3 regions of the Arthrobacter sp. NPDC057009 genome follow, and region 2 is predicted to be linked to each of the others. Evidence: predicted binding sites of a transcription regulator. Region 2 holds the regulator's gene; each other region holds the start of a gene.
What was found. Region 2 encodes HspR, which represses chaperone genes until heat shock. Its sites were predicted from a motif close to AAGTTGAGTCNNNNNGACTCAACTT; they were not measured.
Positions count from the first base shown of each region.

Region 1: ACFTR6_RS06575 (ATP-dependent Clp protease ATP-binding subunit) is a predicted target of HspR. The motif match lies at 4,485-4,509, and genes of this name have one in related genera.
Region 3: clpB (ATP-dependent chaperone ClpB) is a predicted target of HspR. The motif match lies at 5,730-5,754, and genes of this name have one in related genera.

Region 1 covers NZ_JBHUSB010000004.1:200,931-210,834, forward strand. The annotation lists gene ACFTR6_RS06545 (biotin carboxylase N-terminal domain-containing protein) at 1-238, shown strand, start outside; gene ACFTR6_RS06550 (acyl-CoA dehydrogenase family protein) at 241-1,416, shown strand; gene ACFTR6_RS06555 (CoA transferase subunit A) at 1,472-2,296, shown strand; gene ACFTR6_RS06560 (CoA transferase subunit B) at 2,299-3,045, shown strand; gene ACFTR6_RS06565 (MaoC family dehydratase) at 3,042-3,569, shown strand; gene ACFTR6_RS06570 (CoA ester lyase) at 3,585-4,415, shown strand; gene ACFTR6_RS06575 (ATP-dependent Clp protease ATP-binding subunit) at 4,524-7,088, shown strand; gene ACFTR6_RS06580 (lipase maturation factor family protein) at 7,153-8,598, opposite strand; gene dxr (1-deoxy-D-xylulose-5-phosphate reductoisomerase) at 8,734-9,904, shown strand, end outside.
Region 2 covers NZ_JBHUSB010000014.1:48,807-58,710, reverse strand. The annotation lists gene dnaK (molecular chaperone DnaK) at 1-1,824, shown strand, start outside; gene ACFTR6_RS15120 (nucleotide exchange factor GrpE) at 1,827-2,489, shown strand; gene ACFTR6_RS15115 (DnaJ C-terminal domain-containing protein) at 2,584-3,561, shown strand; gene ACFTR6_RS15110 (heat shock protein transcriptional repressor HspR) at 3,577-3,999, shown strand; gene ACFTR6_RS15105 (PEP/pyruvate-binding domain-containing protein) at 4,129-6,834, shown strand; gene ACFTR6_RS15100 (DUF222 domain-containing protein) at 6,910-8,613, shown strand; gene ACFTR6_RS15095 (D-2-hydroxyacid dehydrogenase family protein) at 8,747-9,727, opposite strand.
Region 3 covers NZ_JBHUSB010000003.1:16,153-26,056, forward strand. The annotation lists gene ACFTR6_RS04630 (hypothetical protein) at 1-841, opposite strand, end outside; gene ACFTR6_RS04635 (glycosyltransferase) at 912-1,910, opposite strand; gene ACFTR6_RS04640 (glycosyltransferase family 2 protein) at 1,912-2,775, opposite strand; gene ACFTR6_RS04645 (family 16 glycosylhydrolase) at 3,000-4,154, shown strand; gene ACFTR6_RS04650 (S1 family peptidase) at 4,285-5,064, shown strand; gene ACFTR6_RS04655 (YciI family protein) at 5,151-5,486, opposite strand; gene clpB (ATP-dependent chaperone ClpB) at 5,784-8,441, shown strand; gene ACFTR6_RS04665 (septum formation family protein) at 8,471-9,238, opposite strand; gene ACFTR6_RS04670 (DUF3073 domain-containing protein) at 9,563-9,796, shown strand.

The sequences.
Region 1 (9,904 bases), on a different contig from region 2:
GGCGGTGCAGGAGGGAGATCCCGTGGCCGCGGGACAGGTGCTGCTGTCCGTGGAGGCCATGAAGATGGAGCACCAGCTCGTGGCCGAAGTCGCCGGGACCGTCCATATCAGCGTCAGCACGGGTGACCTCGTCAGGGCAGGCCAGACCGTCGCCACCATCCACCCGGCGGACACTTCCGGCCCTGTATCGGAAGGCACCGCAACCCACGATGCAACAGATGAACGTAAGGAGGCCTAACCATGGCCGATTTTGACCTCAGCGAGGAGTACCAGGACCTCAGCAAGACCGTCCGGGAGTTCGCCGACGAGGTGGTGGCACCCGTCTCCACCAAGCACGACGAGGAACACAGCTTCCCCTACGAGGTAGTGGCACAAATGGCCGATATGGGCCTGTTCGGCCTGCCGTTCCCGGAGGAATACGGCGGCATGGGCGGCGATTACTTCGCGCTGGCACTTGCGCTGGAGCAGCTGGGACGGGTGGACCAGTCAGTTGCCATCACGCTCGAGGCCGGTGTTTCGCTCGGCGCCATGCCCGTTTTCCGCTTCGGCACCGAGGCCCAGAAGCAGGAGTGGCTGCCGCTGCTCGCGTCCGGAAAGGCGCTCGCGGGCTTTGGCCTGACCGAACCGGAGGCGGGCTCGGACGCCGGCGGCACGAAGACCACAGCCCGGCTGGAGGACAGCGGGGACGGAAAAAACTGGGTCATCAACGGCAACAAGGAATTCATCACCAACTCGGGAACGGACATCAGCAGGCTGGTGACCGTCACCGCCGTCACCGGCCAGCAGGAGCGCAAGGACGGCAGCGTCAAGAAGGAGATTTCCACGATCCTGGTGCCCACCGACACGCCCGGGTTCAAGGCGGAGAAGGCGTACAACAAGGTGGGCTGGAATGCGTCGGACACCCACCCCCTGACCCTGCGGGACGTCACTGTGCCCGAGGCGAACCTGCTGGGGGAGCGGGGCCGCGGCTACGCCAACTTCCTGTCCATCCTGGACGAGGGCCGGATCGCCATCGCTGCCCTGGCCACCGGCGCTGCGCAGGGCTGCGTGGATCTTTCGGTCCGCTACGCCAAGGACCGCAGCGCCTTCGGCACCAATATCGGCAAGCACCAGGCCATCTCGTTCAAGATCGCCCGCATGCAGGCACGTGCCCATACCGCGCGTCTTACCTACTACGATGCGGCCGCCCGGATGCTCGCCGGCAAGCCGTTCAAGACCCAGGCGGCCATAGCTAAGATGGTCGCAGGCGAGGCGGCCATGGACAACGCGCGGGATGCCACCCAGGTATTCGGCGGCTATGGCTTCATCAACGAGTTCACCGTGGCGCGCCACTACCGGGACTCCAAGATCCTGGAGGTGGGGGAGGGCACCACGGAGGTCCAGCTGATGCTTATCGCCCGCGAACTCGGGCTGTAAAAGGCCAGGTGGCCGTGTCTGTCGAGAGTCTGTGGAGACGCCGAAAGGATCAAGGATGATTGACAAGGTTGTTGCCAGCGCTGACGAAGCGGTCGCCGACATATCCGACGGCGCATCGCTCGCCGTCGGGGGTTTTGGCCTGTGCGGGATCCCGGTGGCGCTCATAGATGCCCTCCACCGCCGCGGCACCAAGGACCTCGAGACCGTCAGCAACAACTGCGGCGTGGACGACTGGGGCCTGGGCGTCCTCCTCAGGGACGGCCGGATCCGGCGGACTGTCAGCTCGTACGTGGGGGAGAACAAGGAGTTCGCCCGGCAGTACCTCGCCGGCGAACTTGAAGTGGTCCTCACCCCGCAGGGCACCCTCGCCGAAAAGCTGCGCGCCGGCGGCGCCGGCATCCCCGCCTTTTACACGAAGGCGGGGGTTGGAACGCAGGTGTCCGACGGCGGCCTGCCGCAGAAATACGACGCCGACGGAGGCATCGCCATCGCGTCCCCGCCAAAGGAAGTGCGCAGCTTCGATGGCGTCGACTATGTCCTGGAGGAATCACTGACCCCCGACTACGGCCTGGTCCACGCCTGGAAGGGCGACCGGCACGGGAACCTCGTCTTCCACGCGACGGCCATGAACTTCAACCCCCTCTGCGCCATGGCGGGACGGATCACGATTGCAGAGGTGGAAGAACTCGTGGAGCCGGGCGAGCTGGATCCGGAGCACGTCCACCTGCCGGGCATCTTTGTCCAGCGCGTGGTGGTGGTGCCCGAGTCCGAGAAGCGTATTGAGAAGCGGACCGTGGCACTGTCTGCGGCGTCTGCAGCCCAGCCCGGAAGCACGGGGGCAGCCGAAAGCACCGCAACCAGCGAACAGGCAGGAGCGTAACGATGGACCCGAACAGCCCCCTGGCTCCCCGCCCCGAGGCCGTGCGGCACGAATACCGCCGGGCCGCCTCCTCCCACCCGGAAGGCAAGGGCTGGACGCGCAATGAGCTCGCCGCCCGCGTAGCCCAGGAGCTGAGCAACGGCCAGTACGTGAACCTCGGCATCGGCATGCCCACCCTGATCCCCAACTACATCCCGGCCGGCGTCGAAGTGGTTCTGCACTCCGAGAACGGCATCCTCGGCGTCGGCCCCTATCCCGGCGAGGACGAGGTGGATCCGGATCTGATCAACGCCGGCAAGGAAACCGTCACCGTCAACAAGGGTGCCGCATTCTTCGACTCCGCCCAGTCCTTTGGCATGATCCGCGGCGGGCACGTGGACGTGGCCGTGCTCGGCGCCATGGAGGTGGCCGCCAACGGAGACCTCGCCAACTGGATGATCCCCGGAAAGATGGTCAAGGGCATGGGCGGGGCCATGGACCTGGTCTTCGGCGCCAAAAAGGTGATCGTCATGATGGAGCATGTGGACCGCAGCGGAAAGCCGAAAATCGTGGAACGGTGCTCGCTGCCGCTGACGGGCAAGGCCTGCGTGGACCGCATCATCACCGACCTCGGCGTCATCGACGTCGTCGCCGATGCCGGCGGATCCCGTCTGGTCCTGCGTGAGCTGGCGCCCAACGTGTCGGCGGAGGACATGGTCGCGGCCACCGGGGCGGAACTGTTCGAGGAAGACCAGGAACTCACCGTATGAGTGCAGTTTCGGCAGGCTCAGCCACCGGCGGCGCGCGGGTCATCGAGCAGCGCGGACTCTACTTCGAGGAACTCGAGGAGGACGTCGTGTACGCCCACCGCCCGGGGCGGACCGTTACCGAGACGGACAACGTGCTGTTCACCACCATGACCATGAACACGCAGGGGCTGCACCTGGACGCGGCCTGGAGCTCGGGACAGCCCTTCGGCCAGCGCCTGGTGAACTCCATGTTCACGCTGGCCACGGTGGTGGGGCAGTCCGTTGGCCAGCTGACCCAGGGCACCATCATTGCGCAGCTGGGGCTGACGGACGTCTCCTTCCCGCATCCGCTCTACCATGGCGACACCCTCTACACGGAGACCGTCATCACCGGAAAGAGGCTCTCCGAATCACGGCCGGGGCAGGGCGTCGTCACCATGCAGCACACCGGGCGCAACCAGGACGGAACGGTGGTGGCGCTGGCCACGCGAAGCTGCCTGATGTGGACTCGCGAGGCACACATAGAGGCGCAGCGGGACAAATAATCGGACAATGGCACTATGACTTTTGTGATGGGACCCGCCCTCCTTTTCTGCCCTGCCGACCGTCCCGAACGCTTCCAAAAAGCCGCCGAGCGCGCCGATGCGGTCATCCTGGACCTCGAGGATGCCGTGGCCGCGCCGGACAAGCAGCGGGCACGGGGCGCCATCCTGGCCCAGCTCGGCGGATCCGGGGAAGGGCCGGAGCTGGATCCCAGCCGGACCATCATTAGGATCAACCCGGCTGGCACCGAGGACTTCGAGAAGGACCTGCACTGCCTGGCCCACACCCCCTACCGCACCGTCATGCTTGCCAAGGCGGAGAGCGCCAGCCAGCTCCGGGCCCTGCCGGATTTCCACGTGATTGCCCTGTGTGAGACCGCCGCGGGCGTGGTCCACGCACCCGCCATTGCCGCCGAACCCAACGTGGTGGCCATGATGTGGGGGGCCGAGGACCTGCTTGCTTCCCTTGGCGGCACGTCCAGCAGGAACGACGACGGCAGCTACCGTGCCGTAGCCCTGCACGCCCGCTCGTCGGTGCTCCTGGCCGCCGGCGCAGCCGGCAAACAGGCCGTGGATGCCGTGTACGTGAACATCCCGGACCTTGACGGGCTGGCCGCGGAGGCCCGGGACGCCGTTGCCTCGGGTTTCGGTTCCAAGGCCTGCATCCACCCCAGCCAGGTGGCCGCCGTCCGGGAGGCGTACGCGCCCTCCGAGCGGGACGTCGCCGCGGCACGCGAACTCCTGGAAGCGGCACGCACTGCCGGAACCGGCGTGTTCCAGTACCAGGGCAGGATGATCGACGGGCCCATCCTCCGGCACGCGGAGTCGGTCCTGGCCCGATCCCGCTAGCCGTATCCAGGGACGAAGAGAACCCGGGAAAGGGGCACCGCCGGCTAGGGAATAAATCTCCAGGACCAAGACTTGAGTCAAGTACACTCAAGTTTCTATGGAGGTTGAATGCCTACGTTTTTCGGGCCTGCCGCTTCCGGCAACGGTTCGTTTGAAGAGTTCTTTGCCCGTTACCTTCAGGGCCAGCGGGGTGCCAGGCCGGCACGTACCCGGGATCTCACCCGGCTGCTGAGCCGCCGCACCCACGAGGTGCTGGCCCTCGCCGCCCGGTTCGCCACTGACCACGGTCACAGCGACGTCGACGCGTTGCACATTCTTCGCGTCATGGTGCAGACCGAACCCGCCGCCGGGTACCTGCGGCGCGCCGGCGCCGATCCCGCCACAGTCGCCCAGGCAGCGGAAGAACGGCTGCCCGAAACGTCGAGTGCGGCAGTGGACGGAGCACCGGCCCTGACGCCGTCGGCCCAGCGGGCCCTGCTTGACGCCCACCAGGTTGCCCGTGCCTTCGGCTCGACCTACATCGATCCCGAGCACCTGTTCGTTGCCCTGGTGCTCAACCAGGAAGCGCCGACAGGCCAGATCCTCATGGCCTCGGGCGTGACGCCCGAGTCCTTCCAGTCGGGGGCCAATGAGGCAGAACCTGACGGCGGATTCGCAAGCGGACCCAATTCGCCGGCTGCCGCCCAACAGGCCGCAGGGCCCGCTCCTGCGACGCCCACCCTTGACACCTACGGCACGGACCTGACCGCGCGTGCCCGCGAAGGCGGACTGGATCCGGTGATCGGACGCTCGGAGGAAACCGAACAGGCCATCGAGATCCTCGCCCGCCGGACCAAGAACAACCCTGTCCTGATCGGGGAGGCCGGCGTGGGCAAGACAGCCATTGTTGAGGGGCTGGCGCAGGCAATTGCCGCGGGCGCGGTTCCCGAGCAGCTTCGTGACAAGCGCGTCATTGCACTGGACCTGCCTGCCATGCTCGCCGGGACCCGGTACCGGGGCGACTTTGAAGAGCGTCTCACCAAGGCGATGGACGAGATCAGCGGCCAAGCGGGAAGCATCATCCTGTTCATCGACGAACTGCACACCGTGATGGGTGCCGGCGGGGCAGGCGAGGGCGGCATGGATGCGGGCAACATCCTGAAGCCCCGCCTAGCACGCGGCGAACTCCATCTCGTGGGGGCCACGACGCTGAACGAGTACCGCAAGGTGGAAAAGGACCCTGCCCTCGAACGGCGGTTCCAGCCCGTCCACGTCAGTGAACCGCACATCGAGGATGCCATCCAGATCCTGGCTGGGCTGAAGGACCGGTACGAGGAACACCACGGCGTGCAATACACCGACGCTGCCATCCGCGCCGCGGTCGAACTGTCCGCACGCTACGTGACGGACCGCTTCCTGCCGGACAAGGCCATTGACCTCATTGACCAGGCGGGAGCACGGCTCAGCCTGCAGCGCGGCACGGGTCAGCTGGATGCCCTGCGTGAGCGTCTCTCCGCCCTGAAGGAATTAAAGAATGCCTCCGTCGCTGACGAACGCTTTGAGGAGGCGTCCCGGCTGCGGGACGAGATCGTATCCCTGAAGGAGAAGATCGACTCCGGAGCGGCGCCCGCTGCCGCCCCTGCGGTTGTCGACGAAGCGGGCATTGCCGAGATTATTTCCCGGGCCACCGGCATTCCGGCAAGCCGGATTACCGAGGGTGACCGGGAGCGGCTGGCAAAGCTGGAAGAGGAACTGCATGAGCGGGTCGTCGGGCAGGACGACGCAGTGACGGCCATTGCCAAGTCTGTCCGCCGCAACCGCACCGGAATGGGCGCGGAGGGCAGGCCGATCGGCAGCTTCCTGTTCCTCGGGCCCACCGGCGTCGGTAAAACCGAACTGGCCAAGGCGCTGGCCCGGTCCCTCTTCGGCAATGAGAACGCCCTGGTGCGCTTCGACATGAGCGAGTTCGGCGAACGGCACACCGTCAGTCGCCTGGTCGGTGCCCCTCCCGGATACGTCGGGTACGGCGAGGCCGGCCAGTTGACCGAGCGGGTGCGGCGGAATCCGTACTCCATTGTGCTGCTGGACGAGATCGAGAAGGCCCACCCGGATGTGTTCAACCTCCTGCTCCAAGTCCTGGATGATGGGCGTTTGACCGACGGGCAGGGACGGACAGTTGACTTCCGGAACACCGTGATCATCATGACGTCGAATCTGGGGTCCGAGTTCCTCGCCAGCAGGACGGGCCCGGCGGGGTTCGCCATCCAGGCCAGTGAGGGGGACGCCGGTTCGGACCGGGCTCTGCGCGGACGCGTGATGGCCCGGCTTCGTGAATCGATGCGGCCGGAATTCCTCAACCGCCTCGACGAGATCGTCCTGTTCCGCAAGCTCGACCAGGCGCAGCTGCGCCAGATCGTCCGGCTCATGCTGGACGGCACGGAAGGCCGCCTGCAGGCGCAGGGGATCGGCTTTTCCGTGACCGGGGAGGCCGTCGACTGGATTGCCGCGCGGGGCTACGAACCGGAATACGGTGCGCGTGCGATGCGGCGGGTGATCCAGCGCGAGGTGGACGACCGCATCGCCGACCTGCTGGTGGCGTCCGAGGTGCAGCCGGGCGGAAGCGTCACAGTTTCCGTCGAGGGCGCGGAGATCAGCGTCAGCGCGGGCAGCCGGGTGCTTCCCCTCGCTGCGTAGACATCAGACGGAACTGGCGGGGCGGGTGCGGAGCGACGCACCCGCCCCGCCTGCCGCTTCCCTGCTACCTGCCGGCACGCAGGGAAATGGGCGGGATCGCCTCATAGAGCGGCGTCCGGATCCAGCGCTGGCCGGTCTCCCGGAACTCCGCGCGGGTGGCGAAACGGTACAGGTAGGTGCGGGCGCGCACCCACCGGGGGCGCTCGCCGTCGAACGGGTCGTGGCGCAACAGCCGCAGCATCGCTGCGTCCGCCTCCAGCAGCTTGCCCAGGAAAGCGTAGAACCATTCCTCGTGGACCGTGCGCAGGGGCAGGAACCACATGAGCCAGTCCAGCCGCAGGTGGTACGGGGCCCACTGGCGGGGCAGCCTGCGCACGTCGCCCGGCTTCCCCTTGAACCCGTACTCGCGCCAGTCGGCCGCCTCGTCCGGCTCATCGTCCAGCGTGCCCTCCACTGCCACCTCGATGCGCTGCTTCGTCACCGTGCCGAACGCGCCGTAGGTGTTCACCAGCTGCCAGCGGTTGAAGCTGGCGTTCATCAACTGGTACTGGGAGAACAGGTTCTTGATGGGCCAGTAGCTGAGGACCACCAGGAGCAGGGACGCGGCCAGCGTGATGACGAGCCACAACAGCGGAGTCTCCCCGGTGGTGTGCCACTCGAGCGGAATGAACGGGAGCACGGCGTGCGCCACGGGATCGCTGACTCCGGCGAAGGCCAGCACAATCGCAATCCAGTTCAGCCAGGCGAAATTGCCGCTGGCCACCAGCCACAGCTGGGTGAAGATGATGATGCCTGCCGCGATGCTGCCCAGCGGCTGCGGCGCGAAGAGGAAGAACGGAACCACCAGCTGGGCGAAGTGGTTGCCCACCACCTCCAGCCGGTGGAAGGGCTTGGGCAGCAGATGCGCCTGCCGGCTGAGGGGGCCCGGCATCGGCTGGGTTTCGTGGTGGTAGTACAGGGCGGTGAGGTCGCGCCATTCCCGGCCGCCGCGGATCTTGATCATGCCGGCGCCGAATTCCAGCCGGAACACCAGCCAGGCCACGAGGATCAGGACGGTCCGGGGTGGGTCGGTCTGGTCGGACCCCAGGAAGGCCACCGTGAAGCCCGCCTCCAGGAGCAGCATCTCCCAGCCGAACCCGTAGAACGTCTGCCCCACGTTGACCACCGACATGTACAGCAGCCACAGCGCCAGGAACGCGATCAGCGGCACCCAGGGCGGGCCCAGCTGCGGGATGCCCAGGACCAGGACAGCCGAAATGACCAGGCCCACCGCACAAACTGTCCGGAACAGCCGGTCCGAGTAGCGCCAGCGGAACAGCGTGGGCCTGCGCATCCGGGTGAAGGCCTTCAGGTAGTCCGGAACAGGAAGCAGGCCGCGCTCGCCGAGAAGGGCGGGAAACTGGTTAAGGGAGGACAGGAACGCGACGAAGTAGAGTGCGGCCACACCGCGCTGCAGCACCTGCCGGGCGAATTCATAGTCCGGCGCATCGAACCACGCTGCCCAGTCCACGGGCACCACGTTACCCCGGCGGGCAAGCGCGTCAAGGTGCGGCCGGCCGCATGTGTGACACGGCTCCCGCCCGTCCGGCGGCCGCCAGCAGTGCGGGATACTTAAGCAATGCAGACTTCGGGCCCCGACCTACCCATGACAGGCCAGCCGCGCAGGATCGCCATCCTCGGATCCACCGGTTCCATCGGCACCCAGGCGATTGACGTCGTCGACGGCGCCCCGCACCTTTTCGACGTGGTGGCACTGAGCGCGGGAGGCGGCAACCTCGAACTGCTCGCCCGGCAAGCCGTGCACACCCGGGCCGCCGCCGTCGGTATTGCCGAAGGTGATCCCGGGCTCCTGCGGGACCTGATCAATGATGCAGCCGGCGCGGCAGGGATCGGGCAGTATCGGCCCGAGATCGTCGCCGGCCCTGACGCCTCCGCGAGGATCGCTGCAGTGGAGGCGGACGTGGTGCTCAACGGCATCACCGGTTCGATCGGGCTGGCCCCAACCCTCGCCGCGCTGGAGTCCGGCGCCACCCTGGCGCTCGCGAACAAGGAATCCCTGATCGTGGGCGGGTCGCTGGTCAAGGCCGCTGCCGCGGAGGGACAGATCGTCCCGGTCGACTCCGAGCATTCCGCCATCGCCCAGTGCCTGCGCTCCGGGACCGCCGCAGAGGTGGACAAGCTCATCCTGACCGCCTCGGGCGGGCCGTTCCGCGGGCGCACCCGCGAAGAGCTTTTCGCCGTGACCCCCGAGGAAGCCCTGGCCCACCCCACCTGGGACATGGGCCTGATGGTCACCACCAATTCAGCCAGCCTCGTGAACAAGGGCCTGGAAGTCATCGAGGCGCACCTGCTGTTCGACATCCCCCTGGACCGGATCGACGTGGTGGTCCATCCCCAGTCCGTGATCCACTCCATGGTCCAGTTCGTGGACGGTTCCACCATCGCCCAGGCCTCGCCGCCGGACATGCGCCTGCCGATAGCCCTGGGCCTGGGCTGGCCGGACCGGGTGCCCAACGCCGCCGCGCCCTGCGACTGGAGCCAGGCCACCAGCTGGACGTTCGAGCCGCTCGACGCCGAAGCCTTTCCCGCCGTCCGGCTTGCCAAGGACGCTGCCCGGCAGGGAAGCACGTACCCCGCCGTGTTCAACGCCGCCAACGAGGAAGCCGTCATGGCCTTCCACGCGGGCCGGATCCGGTTCACGGACATCGTGGACACCATCGACGCCGTCCTCAGCGAACATTCGGGTTCCTCCGGGCTGACGGTCGGATCCGTGCTTGATGCTGAGAAGTGGGCACGTGCGCGCACGCACGAACGTT
Region 2 (9,904 bases):
GTTCTTGAAGGTGGCGAGCCCACCGTTATTGCCAACGCCGAGGGTGGCCGCACCACGCCGTCGGTCGTTGCGTTCTCCAAGTCCGGCGAGGTCCTGGTGGGCGAAATCGCCAAGCGCCAGGCAGTCAACAACATCGAGCGCACCATCGCCTCCGTCAAGCGCCACATGGGCACGGACTGGAAGGTCGACATCGATGGCAAGAAGTACACGGCCCAGGAAATCTCCGCCCGTGTCCTGATGAAGCTGAAGAACGACGCCGAGTCCTACCTCGGTGAAAAGGTCACCGACGCCGTGATCACCGTTCCCGCCTACTTCAACGACGCCGAGCGCCAGGCCACCAAGGAAGCCGGCGAAATCGCCGGCCTGAACGTCCTGCGCATCGTCAACGAGCCCACCGCGGCCGCCCTGGCCTACGGCCTGGACAAGGGCAAGGAAGACGAACTCATCCTGGTCTTCGACCTCGGCGGCGGCACGTTCGACGTCTCCCTGCTGGAAGTCGGCAAGGACGAGGACGACTTCTCCACCATCCAGGTCCGCGCCACCGCCGGTGACAACCGCCTCGGCGGTGACGACTGGGACAACCGCGTCGTCGAGTACCTGCTGAACCAGCTCAAGGTCAAGGGCATCGACCTGTCCAAGGACAAGATCGCCCTGCAGCGTCTCCGCGAAGCTGCCGAGCAGGCCAAGAAGGAACTCTCCTCCTCCACCAGCACCAACGTCTCGCTCCAGTACCTCTCCGTCACCCCGGACGGCCCGGTCCACCTGGACGAGCAGCTGACCCGCGCCAAGTTCCAGGACCTGACCAAGGACCTGCTCGAGCGCACCAAGAAGCCGTTCCACGACGTCATCAAGGAAGCCGGCATCAAGCTTTCCGACATCGACCACATCGTGCTCGTCGGTGGCTCCACCCGCATGCCCGCCGTCTCCGAGCTCGTGAAGGAACTGGCCGGCGGCAAGGAGCCCAACAAGGGCGTCAACCCGGATGAGGTTGTGGCCGTTGGTGCAGCCCTGCAGGCCGGTGTCCTGAAGGGTGAGCGCAAGGACGTCCTCCTGATCGACGTCACCCCGCTGTCGCTGGGCATCGAAACCAAGGGCGGCGTCATGACGCACCTGATCGAGCGCAACACGGCCATCCCCACCAAGCGGTCCGAGACCTTCACCACCGCTGACGACAACCAGCCGTCCGTGGCCATCCAGGTCTTCCAGGGCGAGCGTGAGTTCACCCGCGACAACAAGCCGCTGGGCACGTTCGAACTGACCGGCATCGCTCCGGCTCCGCGCGGCGTCCCGCAGGTCGAGGTCACCTTCGACATCGACGCCAACGGCATTGTGCACGTCTCCGCGAAGGACAAGGGCACCGGCAAGGAGCAGTCCATGACCATCACCGGCGGCACGGCGCTCTCCAAGGAAGACATCGACCGCATGGTCAAGGACGCCGAGGAGCACGCAGCAGAGGACAAGGCACGCCGCGAGGCCACCGACACCCGGAACACCGCCGAGCAGCTCGCCTACTCCGTGGACAAGCTGATCGCCGACAACAGCGACAAGCTGCCGGAAGAGGTCAAGACCGAGGTCCAAGCCGACGTCGACGCCCTCAAGAAGGCCCTCGAAGGCACCGACGACGCCGCAGTGAAGTCCGCGTTTGAGAAGCTGCAGGCTTCCCAGACCAAGCTCGGCGAGGCCATCTACGCGCAGGCCGGTTCCCCGGACGGCGCCACCGGCGCTGCAGGTGCTGAAGGTGCCCCTGCCGGCGGCAAGGCGGGCTCTTCTTCAGATGAAGACATCGTCGACGCCGAGATCGTCGACGAAGAAGAGAAGAAGTAACCATGCCGCATCACGGTAACGAAGAAGAGCACAACTCTTCCCGAGACCAGGGCAGCAACCGCGACGAACCGGTCATCCGGGACCACCGCAAGGTGGACCCGGTGACCGGGGAGGCCCGCCACCCGCAGGGTGAGCAGGCAGCCTCCGCCGCATCGGCGGATTCCGACGGCGACGCCCTCGCCCAGGCTGAGGAAATCCTCAATCAGGTCGAGGTGCCCGCCGAGGAATCCGTGGCGCAGGGGACCGAAGCCGCCGCGGCGGCGGAGCTGAAGAACGACCTCCTTCGCCTGCAGGCCGAGTACGTCAACTACCGCAAGCGCGTTGAACGCGACCGCGCCGTGGCAGGGGAGATGGCCGTCATCGGCGTCCTGAACTCCCTGCTCCCGGTGCTGGACGACGTCGACGCCGCCCGCCAGCACGGTGACCTCGCGGACGGCCCGTTTGCCGCGATCGCCACCAAGCTGGAGAACGCGCTGAAGACGTACGGCCTGAGCCGCATCGATGAGACCGGCGTGGAGTTCGATCCGACCATCCACGAGGCCCTCATCCAGCAGCCCGGCGAGGACATCGAGGTTGATACCGTCAGCCAGGTGCTCCGCTCCGGCTACAAGTCAGGTGAGCGGGTCCTCCGCGCGGCACAGGTAATCGTCGCGGTGCCGGCCTAGCATTACCCCATCGAGATGGCAGTTCGCGGCAGTGATTCGAAGGAACATTGCCGTGAACTGCCATCTCGGCTCAGATTTTTGAAAGGAAACGCCATTGGCTAGCCAGGACTGGGTGGACAAGGACTTCTATAAGATCCTTGGTGTTGCCAAGGACGCTTCCGACGCTGACATTAAGAAGGCTTACCGGAAGCTCGCCCGGCAGTACCACCCTGATACGAACTCCGGGGACACTGCTGCGGAGAAGAAGTTCAAGGACATTTCCGAGGCTTACTCTGTGCTGTCCGATCCGGACGAGCGGCAGCAGTACGACGCCATCCGGGCAATGGGCGGCGGCGCGCGGTTTGCCCCGCACGGTGCGGGAAGCACGGCGAACGGCGGCTTCGAAGACCTCTTCGGCGGCCTCTTCACCGGTGGCGGCGGCCGCCACTCCGGCGGGTTCAGCACCGCCGGCGGAGTTCCGCCCGAATTCGCAGACCTGTTCGGCGGCGGCTTCGGCGGTGGCCCGGCCGGTTACCAGCGCGCACCGCAGAAGGGCGCCGACCGGACGGCCAGTACCAGCATCTCCTTTGCCGGATCCATCCGCGGCACCACCATCGGGCTGCGCGAACCTGACGGCGAGGTCATCGACGTCCGGGTGCCGGCGGGCATCAAGGACGGCCAGAAGGTGCGCGTCCGCGGCAAGGGCCAATACGGCCCGGCGGGCAACGGCGATCTCCTGGTCACCGTCAACGTCAAGCCCCATGACTTTTACACGCGCGACGGCGACAACCTCCGGATCCATGTGCCCGTCAGCTTCCCCGAAGCTGCTTTGGGCGCCGACATCGAGGTTCCGACGATCGACGGCGAGCACGTCCGCATGCGCGTTCCCGCCGGCACCCCATCGGGGCGCACACTCCGGGTGAAGGGCCGCGGCGTCAAGACGTCGAAGGCCACCGGCGACCTGCTGGTGACGATCGACGTCGCAGTTCCGCAGAACCTGAGCAAGGAAGCTGAGGAGGCCGTGAAAGCATTCGCCGCCGCAACCAACGGCGCGGACGTCCGGCAGGGCCTGGCAGCCAAGGCCCGGCTTTAGCGACAGGTGCCGGCCGTGGACATCAATTTCGATCAGCCGATCTTCGTCATCTCGGTGGCCGCCGAGCTCGCCGACATGCACCCGCAAACCCTCCGCCAGTACGACCGGCTGGGCATCGTCTCGCCCAGCCGGGCACCGGGCAAATCCCGCAGGTACTCCCAGCGGGACGTGAACCGGCTCCGCGAGGTGCAAAGGCTGTCCCATGAGGGCGTTTCGCTCGAGGGGATCAAGCGCATCCTTGAACTGGAAAACCAGGTGGCTGCACTGCAGCACCGGGTGACCGAACTCAGCGAGGAACTGGCCCGCCGTCGTGAGCCGCTGGAATCCCGCATCTTCGCCGCCGGCACCGCCGGTGATGTGGTGAGCCTGGCACGGGGCCAGCGCCCCCGGCCGCGTTCGCAGGCAGTTGTGGTGTGGCGGCCCCGGGGCGACGCCTAATAATTCCTGGCTGAGCCGCTGCCCATTGCCAGAACTGGGTGCTGTGCCAAAAATAGGGTGCAGCACCGGAACGGGCCCAGCAACCGCAATGTCGCGGTCCCGGCTCCCCGGCAGAAGGGACGCAGGGTCATGACCTATATCAAGGACTTTGACCAGCTGGGACGGGGCGATCTGGACGAGGCGGGCGGCAAGGGAGCCAACCTCGGCGAGCTGGCCCGGGCCGGCTTTCCGGTGCCGGCGGGCTTCGTGCTCACCACCGCGGCCTACCAGGACTTCGTCAACGCCAACGGCATCGCCGGCCGCATCCTCGAACTCGCGGCCCTTCCCGCCGGTGCTTCAAACGACGACTACGAGACCGCCGCACGGCAGATCCGGACGCTTTTCGCCGAGGGCACGTTGCCCGGGGAGATCAGCGGTGAACTTCGGGCAGCCTACCTGCGGTTGGGTCAGCATATGGCCGCAACAGGAGAAGATGCGGGCACACAGTCCAGCGACGAGACACGGGTGGCAGTGCGCTCCTCGGCCACTGCAGAGGACCTCGCCTCCGCCAGCTTCGCCGGGCAGCAGGACACTTACCTGAACGTCGCCGGGCCAGAGGCAGTCGCCGCTGCCGTCATCGACTGCTGGGTCTCCCTGTGGAACGCCCGCGCCATGGCCTACCGCTCACGGAACGGCATCGATCCATCCACCGTGCGCCTCGCCGTCGTGATCCAGGAGATGGTCGACGCCGATGCCGCCGGTGTCCTGTTCACCGCCAATCCCGCCACCGGCCGCCGTGACCAGGCGGTGATCAGCGCCGCCTGGGGGCTGGGTGAATCCGTGGTCAGCGGGGCCGTCACCACCGACGACGTCGTGGTGGATTCAGCCACGGGCAAGGTGGTCCGGCGCCGGACGGCGGACAAGGACGTGATGACGGTCTACAGCGGGACCGGCACCACTGAGCAGCCCGTGCCCGAAGAGAAGCGCCGTGCGCCAGTGCTCGACGACGGTGCGGCTGCCGCGCTGGCCCGCCAGGGAACGGCCATAGCTCAGCATTTCGGGGTGCCCCAGGACATCGAGTGGGCGCAGGCGGCAGGCGAATTCTTTATCCTGCAGGCCCGTCCGATCACCGCACTCCCCGAGCCCTCGGACGAGGCCCCGACGGAATGGCCGCTGCCTTATCCGAACGGGATGTACTTCCGCGCCAGCATCGTGGAGCAGTTGCCGGATCCGTTGTCGCCCCTGTTTGCCGACCTGATTGACGGCGCCGTGGTGAGGTCCCTAAACGCGCTGCTGGGCGAGGCGTTCGGCAAGAACGTGGTGCGGCCCGGCGACGTCTCGCTGCCCACCGTCAACGGCTACGCCTACTACTACTACAGCAACTCAGGAATGCGGCGGGTCATGGGCCAGTCGCTGACGGCCATGCGGGCACTCGCCCAGGGCAAAGCCAATATGGGAATCAAAGGCTGGCGGGAGCACTCGCACCCCAAGTACCGCGGGACCGTGAAATTCTGGGCGGCCAAACCGCCGTCGGACCGTCCGGCCCCCGAGCTGCTGGAGGGCATTTCCGCGCTGCTGGACGCCGGCGCCGCCTACTACACGGCGGTGCAGTCCATCATCCCCATCGCCGCTACCAGCGAGATCATGTTCCGCAGCTACTACGACAAGCTCGTCCGGCGGCCCGGTGACCCGTCCGCGGAGGTATTCCTCCTCGGCTACGACAGCGAGCCGATCCGGGCGGAGAAATCCCTGTACGACCTGGCGGTCTGGACCCGCGAGCGGCCACAGCTTGCAGCCGCCGTCACGGAAGGACCAGCGGCCGGCATCGCCGAGGCTCTCCGACGCGGCAGACCTCCCGCGGGCGCGGACGGCGTCCCCAACGTGGATCCGGGACAGTGGGAGGAGTGGCGTTCCCGTCTCCAGCGGCACCTGGACCGTTACGGGCATGCCGTCTACAACCTTGACTTCGTCAACCCTGTGCCGGCCGATGATCCCTCTGCGCTGCTGGAGACCCTGCGGTACTTCGTGCGGGGACAGGGCAAGGACCCGCACCAGCGCCAGCAGTCCTCAGCCGACCGGCGGGAGGAGCAGGCCCGGCTGATCAGCACCCGGCTGGGTCCCCGCCGTCGGGCCGTTTTCCGCCGGCTGCTGCGGTGGGCGCAGACAGCGGCACCGGTCCGGGAAGACGCACTGGCCGACGTCGGACTGGCCTGGCCGCTGATGAGACGGATGCTGCTGGAGCTGGGGGAGCGGCTCACCGCCTCGGGCGTCATCGCCGCGCCGGCTGACATCTTCTGGCTCCGCCTCGAGGAACTCCGCAATGCCATCGACTTTGGCCTGGCCGCGCCCGGCGCAGCGATCACAGGCACGGACAGGCCGGCGCGGGCCGAGGCCGTTGAGCAGCGCAAGATGCTATGGCGGGGGCAGCGGAAGGCCGCCGCCCCGCAGCTCCTGCCCGAGAGCCGATGGATGGAGCGGGCATTCGGCAGCATGATGCCGGCGCGTACGGTGCAGCGGGCCGGGGACGTCATTACCGGCGTCGGCGCGAGCTCGGGGCAGGTGAGCGCACCGGCGCGGCTGCTGCACGGTCCTGACGACTTCGCCACCATGCGGCCGGGCGAGGTGCTGGTGGCGCGCATGACCACGCCCGCGTGGACGCCGCTGTTTGCCATGGCGTCAGGGGTGGTCACGGACGTTGGCGGCCCGCTGAGCCACAGCTCAATCGTCGCCCGCGAGTACGGCATTCCCGCCGTTCTGGGAACGGGCGTGGCCACCCAGCGAGTGTCCAGCGGACAGCAGGTTAAGGTCGACGGCGACGCCGGCACGGTTACGCTCGACGGTTCCGGTGCCCCGTAGGGCATCCGAAGTGGGTTTTCCACATAGACCTTATGCAGCGTCGTTTTTCCCCCAGGCCAGTGGCAAGCTCTTCGTATGGAGAACGGCACGGCTGCTGCGGAGGCGTTGGAGGCTATTGGTGCCTCGGCGTTGGCGATGGCTGCCGAGCTGCGCAGGGCCGCTCACCCGGGTGCGGCTGGCGCTGGTTTCGAGCCGGATCCCGTTGACCCTCTTGGGGAGCAGGCGACTGCATTCCTGGACGGTTTGAGCGGGGTGGCCGGGATGGAGGCCCGGCTTGCGGCTGTGAAGGTGGAGCTTGCTGCCGGGTACGTCACGGCGGACGCGGCGATGGCAGTCCCGGTTGGCAGCCCGCAGGACGCGGCCGTTCGGCAGATGGCCGTGAGGGCGGAGGTGGCCGGCGCGCTGACCATTAGCGAAGGCGCTGCCGAACGGCTGCTGGTTGAATCGGACATGCTGACCAGGGAACGGCCGATGACACTTGCCGCGCTGCAGCTGGGCCGCATTTCGTGGCAGCACGCCCGGATCATGTGGGATGAGACCGAAGGGCTGTCACCTGAAGCGGCCGCAGCGTTCGAGGCCCACTTCCTGGATCCTGATGCTCCCAACGCGGCGAGGGGCTGCTTTGCCGGGGAGCTGGCACCGGCGAGATTCCGGGCCAAGGCCCGGTCTTGGCGGGAACGGCATCATCAGGACAGCATCGAAAAACGGCACTTCAAGAGCCTGAAGGACCGGCGGCTGGAATTCCGGCCGGACCGGGACGGCATGGCCTGGTTCTCGGCGTACCTGCCCGCGGACCAGGCCACCGGGATCTGGAACCGGACCACTGCCGGGGCGCGTGCGCTTCAAAGGCCTAACGAAACCCGAACCCTCAGCCAGCTCCGGGCCGATCTCTTTTCCACCTGGCTGCTCAAACCAAGCCACGGGGCCGGCGCAATAGACGGAATAGATGGTTCGCCGGCAGGCTCCGGACACGCAGCAGGACCCCCGTCCCCAGGCAGTGTCCCGGACGGTGAGGTGATAACTGGCTCCATCCTCGCTGGAGATCCTCTGGCTGGCGATATGCAGCCTGGTGATGTGCTGGCTGGCGACGTGCCGTCCCCGCAGGCCCAGGTGCTGGTCACAGTTCCGGTGTTCTCGCTGCTCGGCCACACCGACGAGCCCGCCACACTCGACGGGTACGGGCCGATCCCCGCGTCCATGGCCCGCCGGCTCGTCGCCGACGGCGCAACGTCGTTCTTCCGGGTCCTGGTCGACTCGCGGGACGGGGCGCCACTGGAGATCGGCCGCACCAGCTACCGGCTCACCAAACCCATGCGCCAATGGATACGCCTGAGGGACTCCAAATGCACCTTCCCCAACTGCAACAACCATTCCCTGGACAACGACGCCGACCACGTCCTCTCCTGGGCCGACGGCGGCGGCACCGGCGTGACCAATCTCGGCCAGCCGTGCCCGAAACACCACAGACTGAAACACGCCACGGCATGGCGACCGGTCGACGCCACCCGCGACAACCCGCCCGGCTGGATCTCACCCGCCGGGCGGTCCTACCGAGCCGAGTATCAGGACTGGGAATCACCCACCTGGCCGGAGAGCTTTGACCCGGGCAACTTCGGGCCGGGCAACTCTGACCCGGACAACCCTGACCCGGGCAACTTTTGGCCGGGCAACTCCGCGCCCGATAGCTTCCAGCCGGACATGGCCGAGGACCTTGGCCCGCCCCTGCCTCTCGATCCCGTCCGTGAACGGCCCAGCTGGCCTCCACCCGCCGCAGCCTAGGCAAGTGCCGCGGATTCCGCTGGCTACTTACCAGCGGCGTTCAGCAAGCCCTGCCTGGCCAGCAGCTGCCCGGGCGCCAGCCTTCTACTGAGGGCAGCCTTCTTCTTCGCCAGCCTTCGATTGTGCCAGCTTTCTACGGTGTCGGTGTCGGTGTCGGTGTCGGCGTCAGCGTCCGGATCGGGGAGCCGTCCAGCCATGCCGCCACGTCCTCGAGCGCGCCGCCGAAGAACGCGCGGTAGCTGGCGTCGGTCACATATCCCAGATGCGGGGCCAGCAGGGTCCGGGGCGCACTCAGCAGGGGATGGCCAGACGGCAGGGGCTCCTGGTCGAAGACGTCGAGCGCCGCACCGCGGATCCATCCCTCATGGAGCGCAGTCACCAGCGCCCGCTGGTCCACCAGGGGACCGCGGGCGGTATTCACCAGCACGCCGTCGGGACCAAGCAGCCGCAGTTCGCGTTCCCCGACTGTCCCCTCAGTACGCGGCGACAGCCGCAAATGGAGGGACACGACGTCGGACTCCCGGAACAGCTCATCCTTGCCCACTTTCCGGGCACCTGCCGCCGCAGCCGCTTCCTCGGTGAGGTTCTGGCTCCAGGCCAGCACCTCCATCCCGAAGGCGCGGCCGTAACCGGCCATGCGGGTCCCAATCTTTCCCAGCCCCACAATTCCAAGCGTCTTGCCGGACAGCTCGAAGCCGACGCCGGTCTGCCACCGCCCGTCGCGCAGTGCGGCCTCCTCCTGCGTCAGATTCCGGGCAAACGCCAGCAGTAGCGCCCACGTCAGTTCAGGCGCAGCTGTGGGGGAGCCTCCCGTTCCGCAAACCGTGATCCCCAGCCGTGATGCTGCCTCCACGTCGATCGAGGCATTGGCGGCGCCGGTGGTGACCAGCAGTTTCAGCTGCGGCAGCTTCTCGAGGATCCGGCCGGGAAACGGTGTCCGCTCCCGCATGGCAATGATGATGTCGGTGTCCCGCAGCGCATCCACAACCTCCGCCTCTGTGGCCAGGTGCTGGTCGAACACCGTGACGGCGACGCCGCGGTGTTCGAGGGAACTCCAGTCGGCGAAGTTGTGGGCCACGTGCTGGTAATCGTCAAGAATCGCGAGCTTGTGCATGCTGTCCTTCTGCCGTGAAATGAGACCTGCGCTTAAGCCAAGGAGGTAGGAACCCGCTGGTGCGGGCCCCTACCTCCTGAGGCTAGTCGAGTAGTAACTGGTAAGGGTCCCGGGTCGGCGTGAGTCGGCCGGGGAGCCTGGCTGGCCGGGGAGCCTGGCCAGCCGGGAAAACTAGCC
Region 3 (9,904 bases), on a different contig from region 2:
TCTCCAGCCGGGCTTCGGATCCGTCGTAGCGTTCCAGGAAGATTGCCAGCCGGGTGGGCGCCGCCGGCGAGATGCCGGCCTGCCCGAAGACGAGTTCCGGATGGACCATCCGGTGTTCGGGGGACCAGCGGCGCGTGAAGGCGGCTGTCTTCGGATAGCGGACGATCACCGGATGGACGGCCGTCGCGAGGTGGGCCACCGTATTCGTGAGCCAGCCCGGGGCGAGGGGTTTGCGGGCACCGCTGAACACCTCGGGGTAGATCCTGCGGTGGTGCGGCTTGAGGAACATCGGCTTCGCATAGCCCAGGAGCATGCCGTCGGCGTCAAGGAACGCCCAGTCATCTGCCATGAACCGCACGCCGGGCATGGCCACAAGTTTGGCAACCGTGCTGGTCTTGCCTACGCCGCCCCACGCGGGAAGGAGGACTCCCGAGCCACGGAAATCCACCACCGCCGCGTGGATCATGGCGGCGTTCTGCGTGATGCAGAGCCGGTCCAGCAGGGGGATGACGGCCGTGAGCAGTTCGCCGCGGCCCCGGACAGAGTAGCCGTCACCGGTTTCCTGCACCTGGACGCGGTCCGCCGGAATGTAGAGCGACTCCGCTGTGAAACGGTAGGCATCCTCTGCGTGCGACTGTTCGGCCACGTCGGCCGCTTCGGCGCTGACGTGGAGCCGGAGCGGCGCACGGGAGGGTCCCAGGAACGGAGCGAGCATGTCCCGCAGCTGTGCTTCGCCGGGTGTTTCGGCGGCCACATCGATGCCAACGAGGCCATGGACATCAAAGCTGGCGCCGGTGGACGGGATCGCGTCCCTCAGCATGTCTTTCTCTGACTGGCTCATGCCCGGTGGCCTCCCGAGGTCTCGGCGGCCCTGGCCGTAGAGGCAGGTGTGTAGTGCGGGTATATCCGGATCATTTGACTTCCCTCCAGCTGGCGTGTGGCTCGTGCGGCGCGAGTTCCGCGTCCGCCGGAACAAGGGGCAGGCGGCGTCCCCGGATGTACCCGCAGGTAGTGACGGCCAGCACGGCGACCGTGGCCATGGCGCGGCGGAAACCCGCGGGGTCCGTTCCCCGGATCCTGCCTGCTATGCCCGAGGCCACGGCACGCGGCAGCACACCGCGGACGTACCGGCGCTCGGGGCCAAGGGCACGCTTGTGGCCGACGATCTTGCTGACCAGTGCTTTGGATATCCCCTCAGACCAGCCACGCCGCAGCATGTAGCTCAGCGTGCCCCGCTGGGCGGGAACGTAATGGTTCACCAGGGCCGCCGGTTCGTACACCACGCGGCCGCCCGGCGAACCAATGACCGCCCGGATGCAGATCTCCGTTTCCTCGCAGCCCAGGGGCAGCGAGTTCTGGCGGCCAAGGGCAGTGTTGAAGCCACCCACAACCTGCAGGACCTGGGACCGAAAGGACATGTTGGCACCGATGACGTTGCGCACCTCGGCCGCCACCTTGGGCATGCCGCGGTGCGTGCAGCCGACAATCCAGTCCAGCTCCTGGCCGAAATAATCCGGCCGGCCGGTTTCCCAGTCCGGCACCACGCGGCCGCCCACGGCGAGCACGTCGGGGTCGTCGTACAGGGACCCCAGCCGCTCCAGCCAGTCAGGGGCAGCCACTGCATCGTCATCGAGAAAGGCAACCACACCGGCCGTCGCCGCAGCGGCGCCTGTGTTCCGTGCTCCGGAGAGGCCCTTGGGCCCGGTGTTCTCCAGGATCACCACGTCGTCGACGTTGAAGATGAGCCGCTTGTAGAGGTCCACGTTGTAGTCCACCACCACAATGGTCTGCTGGGGCGGCAGCGTCTGGGCGCGGACGGATTCGACGGCGGCCATCAGCCTGTCCCAGCGGTCTTCCGTGTAGGAGCAGATCACAACCGAAATTGCCGGAAGCCCTTCAGAATGGTTCACCTTATTCACCCGCTACCAGGCCAAGGACGGTTGCCGGATCCGTCGGAATGTGGGGGAAAAACATGCTGGGATATCTGTATTTCACGCGTCTTAGTGATTCGGGCCGGGCGCCGGCTGTGGGTGCTTCCCAGCCCACGCATTCACGCGCCAGGGTCCGCAGGACGCGCCATCCGTCACGGAAAGTATGAAGATTCGAGTTGCCGGAGATCCGGGTCAGCTCGTTGCTGGGGACCTCGGCAATCCGCAGGCCCGCCCTTGCGGCGCGGACGATCAGTTCGGTTTCGATTTCGAACCCTTCCGATTCCAGCTCGAGGATCTGCAGGCATTCGCGCCGCATGGCGATATAGCCGTAGCAAAGATCGGAATAGTTGCTGTGCAGGACCAGGTTGGCGAGGCCGGTCAGGGCGCGGTTACCTGCGCTGCGGAGCAGCGTGATGTCCTCGGAACCGCCGCCCGTCACATACCTGGAGCCCTTGACGAAGTCGAACTCATGCTGGAGCGGCGAGACGAACCAGCCGATTTCCTGCGGATCCATGCTCCCGTCGGCGTCCAGCATGACGATGATGTCGCCGGATGCTGCGGACAGTCCGGCCCGTACGGCGAAGCCTTTTCCGGCGTGCGGTTCGGAGACCACCACGACGTCCAGGCGCAGCGCGCGGGCGACCTCAACGGTGCTGTCCAGGGAACGTCCGTCGACGATCACAACCTCGTCCACATACGAGGGCATGCGTCGCAGGACCCATGGAAGGTTCATGGCCTCATTGAGGGTGGGAATTACCACGCTGATGGAGGCCAGGGGTACCGGTAGAGCATTTGGTGCACGGACAGATGAAACTTGTATTGGGATGGTCACTAGCCTCACCACTCATCGGAGTCGTATGCCTATGCCCCTCCCGCGCAGCCCTCCCGGCTGGGTACGGGAAAATTGAAGCGCCTGCTGCTGCGGTATTGGCAACTTTGCTTGCACTCCCCCTCGGAACATGTTGGGCTGAGCAACTTGTAAAAAGCTTGGGAATTCTTCAACCGGGCCCAGTTTTAGGGGTATAGGAACCCTAGGAAACCCCCAAGCTCCTATGCCACACTGTCCCCATGGCCGAGCCATCGCGCAGTCCCCGCCAAAAACATCGCATGCGCTTCGGTGTGCTCGCCGCGGCGGCGACGCTCACGGCCTGCGGCATTTTGGCCGGACCGGTGGGCATGGAAGCACAGAGGGTGCCATCGGACCGCCCTTCGTCGGCGGAACCGTCCGAAGCATCTGCAGCACTCCCCACAGTGAGTCCATCAGTGCGGGCGTCCTCTGCGGCGCGCGAGGCAGCAACACCACGCCGCGCACCATCATCCCCGGCGGCGGAATCCCGGGAAACAGCGCAGTCGGCAGCACCGCGTCCCGCGCCGGAACTCAAGGCGGCGGAACAGCCAGCGGCGGAACGGCCGGCGCCGGAACAGCCGGCGGCGGCGGGGCCTGTGGAGGCGCCGCCGCCTTCCACCGAATCGATCCACAAAGTGCCAATAGGCGACCTTCCGGGCTGGAAGCAGGTATTTCGGGAGGAGTTCAACAAGGGCAATGTGCCGATCGGCGCTTTTCCAGGTCCGGCTTACTCTGCGAAATGGAGTGCAGGATATAAAGACGGAACGCCGGATACCGCAGGTCAGAAGGGGATGAAGTCCGGCTACTACCCGTCCAAAGTGCTGAGCGTTAAGAACGGCATGCTGGACTGGTATCTCCATTCGGAGAAGGGGATCTCCATGGGAGCGGCGCCTGCGCCCAAGATTCCGAATGACAGTAATCGTGACAAAAGCCTGCTACCGCGGCACAACAGCCTGATGTACGGGAGGATTTCGGTGCGGTTCAAGGCCGACTCCCTCCGCGGCTATAAGGTTGCATGGCTCCTTTGGCCGGATAGCGGTGTATGGCCCCGGGACGGAGAGATAAATTTCCCGGAGGGGGACCTCGCCAAGACCTTCTACGGCGCTGCCCATTACCGGGGGAATGACCCTGCGGCGTCTGACATGTTCCAGTCGCACACCACTTTCACGGATTGGCACGTCGCCACGATTGAGTGGACTCCGGGCAAGGTCGAATTTATCCTTGACGGCCGGTCGCTGGGAGCCAGTACAACACTGACGCCTAATACACCCATGCACTACATTCTCCAGTCCGAGTCATGCCTTCCCCGGTGTCCTGCACCACAGACAGCAGGGCATCTCTACCTGGACTGGATCGCAATCTGGAAGCCGGCCTAGAAGCCGGACCCGGGCACATACTCCTAGCGTCGTGCGGAGTTACTGACAGATGCGGTAATGTATATGACAAAATCTGTCATCGACAGGTAGGCTCGCGGTCGGACCCGCACCGACGTTTAGGAGCCTCCCGTTGAAGATCTCGAAAATCCTGGTTAAGGCCGCGGCCAGCACGGCATTGCTGGCCCCCGTTCTGTGCGGTCCGGCCCAGGCGGCTGGAGTGCCGGAAGCGCCGGCCCCAATCGATGACCGCACCTTCAGTAAGGACATCGCCGGTGGCGCCACCACCACCGTTTCAGCCGCCCCTTACGTGGCGCAAGTTTCCTTCGACGCCGCCGGCACCAATGTGGGGTGCACCGGCAGCCAGATCGCGGCCACCTGGGTCATCACAGCGAAGCACTGCAACTCCACGAGCCTGAAGTCGGTCCGGCTCGGCACAAGCTATCTCGGATCCGGTGGTGCCATCCGTTCCGTTGCTGCCCGCTATCCGGCCCCGGCCGGGGACGTCCTGCTGCTGAAGCTGTCCACGCCGTACTACGGGGCCTTCGTAGGCTTGTCCAACGCCTTTCCTGCCACCGGAACGCGCGCAAAGGTATACGGCTGGGGCGATCAGTCCGAGGGATCCGGCGCCATGTCCTACTACCTCAAGGCGGCGGACGTCTCAGTGGTGTGGCAGGGGCTCGACAACTATGGCGGTCCGTCTGTCCGGACCCGGTCGGAGAGCGGCCACACGCTCAGCGGCGACTCGGGCGGCCCGCTGATCGTTAACGGCAAGCTGGCGGGCGTCCTGTCCGCATCGGACATCCTGCCGGCCCGGAACCCCGCCAATTTCACCGGCTACTACAACGACCACGCCTCTGTGGTGCGGAACCTCGCCTGGATCACCAGCGTCTCAGGAGTCCGGGGCTCCTAGGAGCAGGCGTGCCCGGCCGGCAGCCAGGGGCCGGCCGGCAGCCGGGGCCCGCCCGGCAGGCGGCCCGCCAGGCGCGCCTGGGCGTGTTACATCCCGGGCAGGTCGAGCGTCTCGTAGACCTGGATGCTCGCGCCGGGCATCATGAGGTGCGGGTGCCCCTCGACCAGGGCCAAAGCGCCGTCCATGTCCTCGGCCTGCAGGATGCCGTATCCGCCCACGTTCGTATTCGTGTCCGAGGTGCCTGCCTGGCTGACCTCCTTGCCGGCGCCCAGCGGCAGGCCCATGTCAACAATCCCGCTGCCTGCCCGGGTGGCCCACTCCATCCACGCCTTCATGCCCTCCTGCGCGGCCTCCGGGGTGCTTTCCGCCATCTGGGATTGTGCCGACTGCGGAGCGTTGTAAAGCACTACGAACTTCTTCATTGCCGGTCCTGTCTCTGAGGTAGTGGTCGCTGGGATCGTGGCCTGGCAGCTCTGGGCTGAGGGTCCCCAAGCTGATGCTCCTGGACCAGCCGCACCGGGGCTTCCCCCGGCAGCCACAGGTCGATCCTAGGGGGATTCGGGCGACGGCGATACAGTTCAAGGGCCACCGTTCTCGGAAATTTGCATGCCCACACCAATGGCATTTCGCTGTGGGAAAACTTGGCCGTGAAGAGCGGAAAAGCAAACTTGAGCGTAGTAGACTCAACTTAGCTAAACCGCCCTCGAAAGGAGCTCTCTTTGGACGTCAAATTCACCACCAAGAGCCAGGAGGCTCTTTCGGCTGCCGCCATGAACGCCTCCACGGCAGGGAACCCGCAGGTGGAACCGGCCCACCTGCTCAAGGCGCTGATGGATCAGCGGGAGGGTGTCGCCGTCGCCCTTCTGCGCGCCACCGGGGCGGATCCGGACGCCGTCAGTGTGCAGGCCAGCACCGCCATCAAGGCCCTTCCCGCCAGCTCCGGAAGCTCGGTCCAGCAGGCCCAGCTGTCCCGGCCGTCCCTGCAGGCGATCCAGAACGCCCAAAACGAGGCTGACAAGCTGGGTGATTCCTTTGTCTCCACCGAGCACCTGCTGCTAGGTCTCTCGGCCGGCAGCGACGGCGTGGGCAGGCTGCTGCGCGACGCCGGCGTGTCCCACGAGGCCCTGGCTGCGGCGCTTCCGGGCGTACGCGGCGACCGCAAGGTCAACTCGCCCGACCCCGAGAACACCTTCCAGGCCTTGGAAAAGTTCGGCACCGACCTCACCGCCGTGGCCCGTTCCGGGAAGCTTGATCCGGTGATCGGCCGTGACAGTGAAATCCGGCGCGTGGTACAGGTGCTCAGCCGCCGCACCAAGAACAATCCGGTCCTGATCGGCGAACCCGGCGTGGGCAAGACCGCCGTCGTGGAGGGCCTGGCCCAGCGGATGGTGGCCGGCGACGTGCCGGAAAGCCTGCGCGGCAAGACCCTGATCGCCCTGGACCTGGCCTCCATGGTGGCAGGCGCCAAGTACCGCGGCGAGTTTGAAGAGCGGCTCAAGGCCGTCCTCGAGGAGATCAAGAACTCCGATGGCCGCATTGTCACGTTCATCGACGAGCTGCACACCGTGGTGGGGGCCGGGGCCAGCGGTGAAAGCGCCATGGACGCCGGCAACATGCTCAAGCCGATGCTGGCCCGGGGCGAGCTGCGGCTGATCGGCGCCACCACCCTCGACGAATACCGCGAGAACATCGAGAAGGATCCCGCCCTGGAGCGCCGCTTCCAGCAGGTGTTTGTCGGGGAGCCCAGCGTGGACGACACCATCGGCATCCTCCGCGGCCTCAAGGAACGGTACGAGGCCCACCACAAGGTTGCCATCGCCGACTCCGCGCTGGTGGCCGCCGCAACGCTGTCCAACCGCTACATCTCCGGCCGCCAGCTGCCGGACAAGGCCATCGACCTCGTGGACGAGGCCGCCTCCCGCCTGCGCATGGAGATCGACTCCGCTCCGGAGGAGATTGACCAGCTCCGCCGTGCGGTGGACCGGCTCACCATGGAGGAGCTTGCCCTGCAGGGCGAGACGGACGCCGCCTCCGTGGAGCGCCTTGCTGCCCTCCGCGCGGACATGGCGGACAAGAAGGAGCAGCTGGCCGGACTGAATGCCCGGTGGGAGGCGGAGAAGGCCGGCCTGAACCGGGTGGGCGACCTGAAGGCGAAGCTGGACGAGCTGCGGTCCACCGCGGACAAGGCGCAGCGCGAGGGCGACCTGGAAACGGCGTCCCGCATCCTCTACGGCGAAATCCCAGCGCTGGAGCGCGAACTGAACGATGCCGCGGAGGCCGAGGCCGCCGTCGCCGACAAGGCCGCCCTGATGGTGGCCGAGGAGGTCACTGCCAACGACATCGCCGAGGTCATCGCGGCCTGGACGGGCATTCCGGCCGGCCGCATGCTCCAGGGGGAAAGCCAGAAACTGCTGCACATGGAGGAGGAACTCGGCCGGCGTCTGATCGGCCAGTCCAAGGCCGTCACCGCAGTGTCCGACGCGGTCCGCCGTGCCCGGGCTGGCATCAGCGACCCCAACCGGCCTACCGGCTCCTTCCTGTTCCTCGGCCCCACAGGCGTCGGCAAAACCGAGCTCGCCAAGGCGCTCGCGGACTTCCTGTTCGACGACGAACGCGCCATGGTCCGGATCGACATGTCCGAATACAGCGAGAAGCACTCCGTTGCCCGCCTCGTCGGTGCGCCTCCGGGCTACGTCGGCTACGAGGAGGGCGGCCAGCTCACCGAGGCGGTCCGCCGCCGGCCCTACTCCGTGGTGCTGCTGGACGAGGTGGAGAAGGCCCACCCCGAGGTGTTCGACATCCTGCTGCAGGTGCTCGACGACGGCCGCCTCACCGACGGCCAGGGCCGCACCGTGGACTTCCGCAACGTGATCCTGGTGCTTACCTCCAACCTGGGCAGCCAGTTCCTCGTGGACCCCACTTTGGATGCGCAGGCCAAGCGCAACGCAGTGATGGCCACGGTGAACGCCAGCTTCAAGCCGGAGTTCCTCAACCGGCTGGACGAGGTGGTGCTGTTCGATCCGCTGTCCGTCGAGGAGCTGGCCCGGATCGTCGAGCTGCAGGTGGCCGAGCTGGCCAAGCGCCTGCACGAACGGCGGCTCTCGCTCGAGGTCACCGAAGGTGCACGCGCCTGGCTGGCGATGTCCGGCTTTGACTCCGCGTACGGCGCCCGGCCGCTGCGCCGCCTCGTCCAGCGTGAAATCGGCGACAGGCTGGCCAAGGCCATCCTCGCCGGCGAAATCTCCGACGGCGACACCGTCCTGGTGGACACGGCCGCTGACCTCGGCGAACTCACCGTCGAAGGCCTGGAGGCGCTGTCAGGGTCCGACGGCGGTGCGCCGCTGGGCAGCGGGCTCACCGTCCGCCGCCGGGACTAGCAGGCGGGATTAGCCGCGCGAGGACATCATCAGGGCAGCAGGCTTGCCTTGATGATGTTCCCGGATGCGGTGACGTAGCAGTCCACGCGGCGGTCACCCTTGGCCCAGCTGGACGTGCTCGGATAGGCGAGGCGGTAGTTCAGGTTGTAGGCATTGGACTTCTCCGTCAGGGCCGCCGTCTGGCACGTCTCCCTGGCCTTGGTCTTCATGGCCTCACGGCCCGGGTATGCGTCACCGTCCGCGTACTGCGTGACCGCCACCAGTTGGGCCGAGTGGTCGGTGGTGCAGGCAACCACCGTGGATTTTGCCGCCTCGGGGTCGAAGTCCTTGAAGCAGTCGCCCACCCGGAAATCCAGCGGACTGACGCTGGCCAGGGGCAGGCTGGGCCTTGGTGAGGCGGCCGGTGCCGGCGGCGCGGCGGCGGTGGGATCCGCCGCCGCGGCAGGCCGGTTGGCGGACTGCATCGTGGCGGTGGCCAGGAGCGAGGTCAGAAGCCATACGAGCAGGCCGCCCACCACGAGCAGCGCGAGGACAAAGCCGATCTTCGGCAGCGTTTGCCGCATTCCAGGCTGCCTGAGCCGGGACTGGATTGAGCCGGCGAGGCTTGTGAGCCTTGGTGCCGTGGGTACTGATGTGGGTTCTGCTGCGGGATTGGCAGGTTCGGGCCGGGCAGGTTGCCCGGACTGTGCAGGTTCGGGCCGGGCAGGTTGCCCGGACTGCGCAGGTTGCTGGGAGTGCACGGCGACGGCATGGGCCGGCCCGCGTTCCCCGTCGTGGTTGGGATCGTTGTCATTCATATGGGGCGGCACCCCTTCCTGGCGTTCGCTTGGCGGTGAGCATCCGGCGCTCTGCGTTTCCGCGGTGCGGCCCCGGCGGCCAACAGCCGGATCTCCATGCCCGCTTAATTCAGTCGTTCAGGAGACTCTATCGAACAAAAAATCCCTGCACGCCTCGAATTGCCGCGGAGATGCGGGCCACGGCGGCCACCCAAGGTCCCCGTGGCAAGCAGATGCCGCCGAAAGCATGTAATCTAGGGGTACGACAAATTGACCAATCATTCCGGGGCCTCACCATCGCCAAAGGTGACCACCTCCGGTCCAAGTACAAAAGGGGGTCACGCCATGGGGCGCGGCCGTCAAAAGGCAAAAGCTACTAAGCAGGCTCGGGACATCAAGTACTACTCCCCGAACACCGATTATTCGGCCCTACAGCGCGAGCTCACGGGTCCGGGCAGTCGTGCCACGAGCCATTTCGCGAATGAACCGGCCGAGCCGGACTATTCAGCTTACGTGGATAAGTACGCGGACGATTTGGATGAAGACGACGACGAGGTAGACAGCCGTCGCATCGGTTAGTTGCTGCCGCTGACCTGCCGCAAGGCAGTACGCTGCACGCCGCCGTCGTGCACCTCCCGGGCAATTCCCGCATTCGGGCTGCCCGCTTCCCTCCCTGACCCGGATATC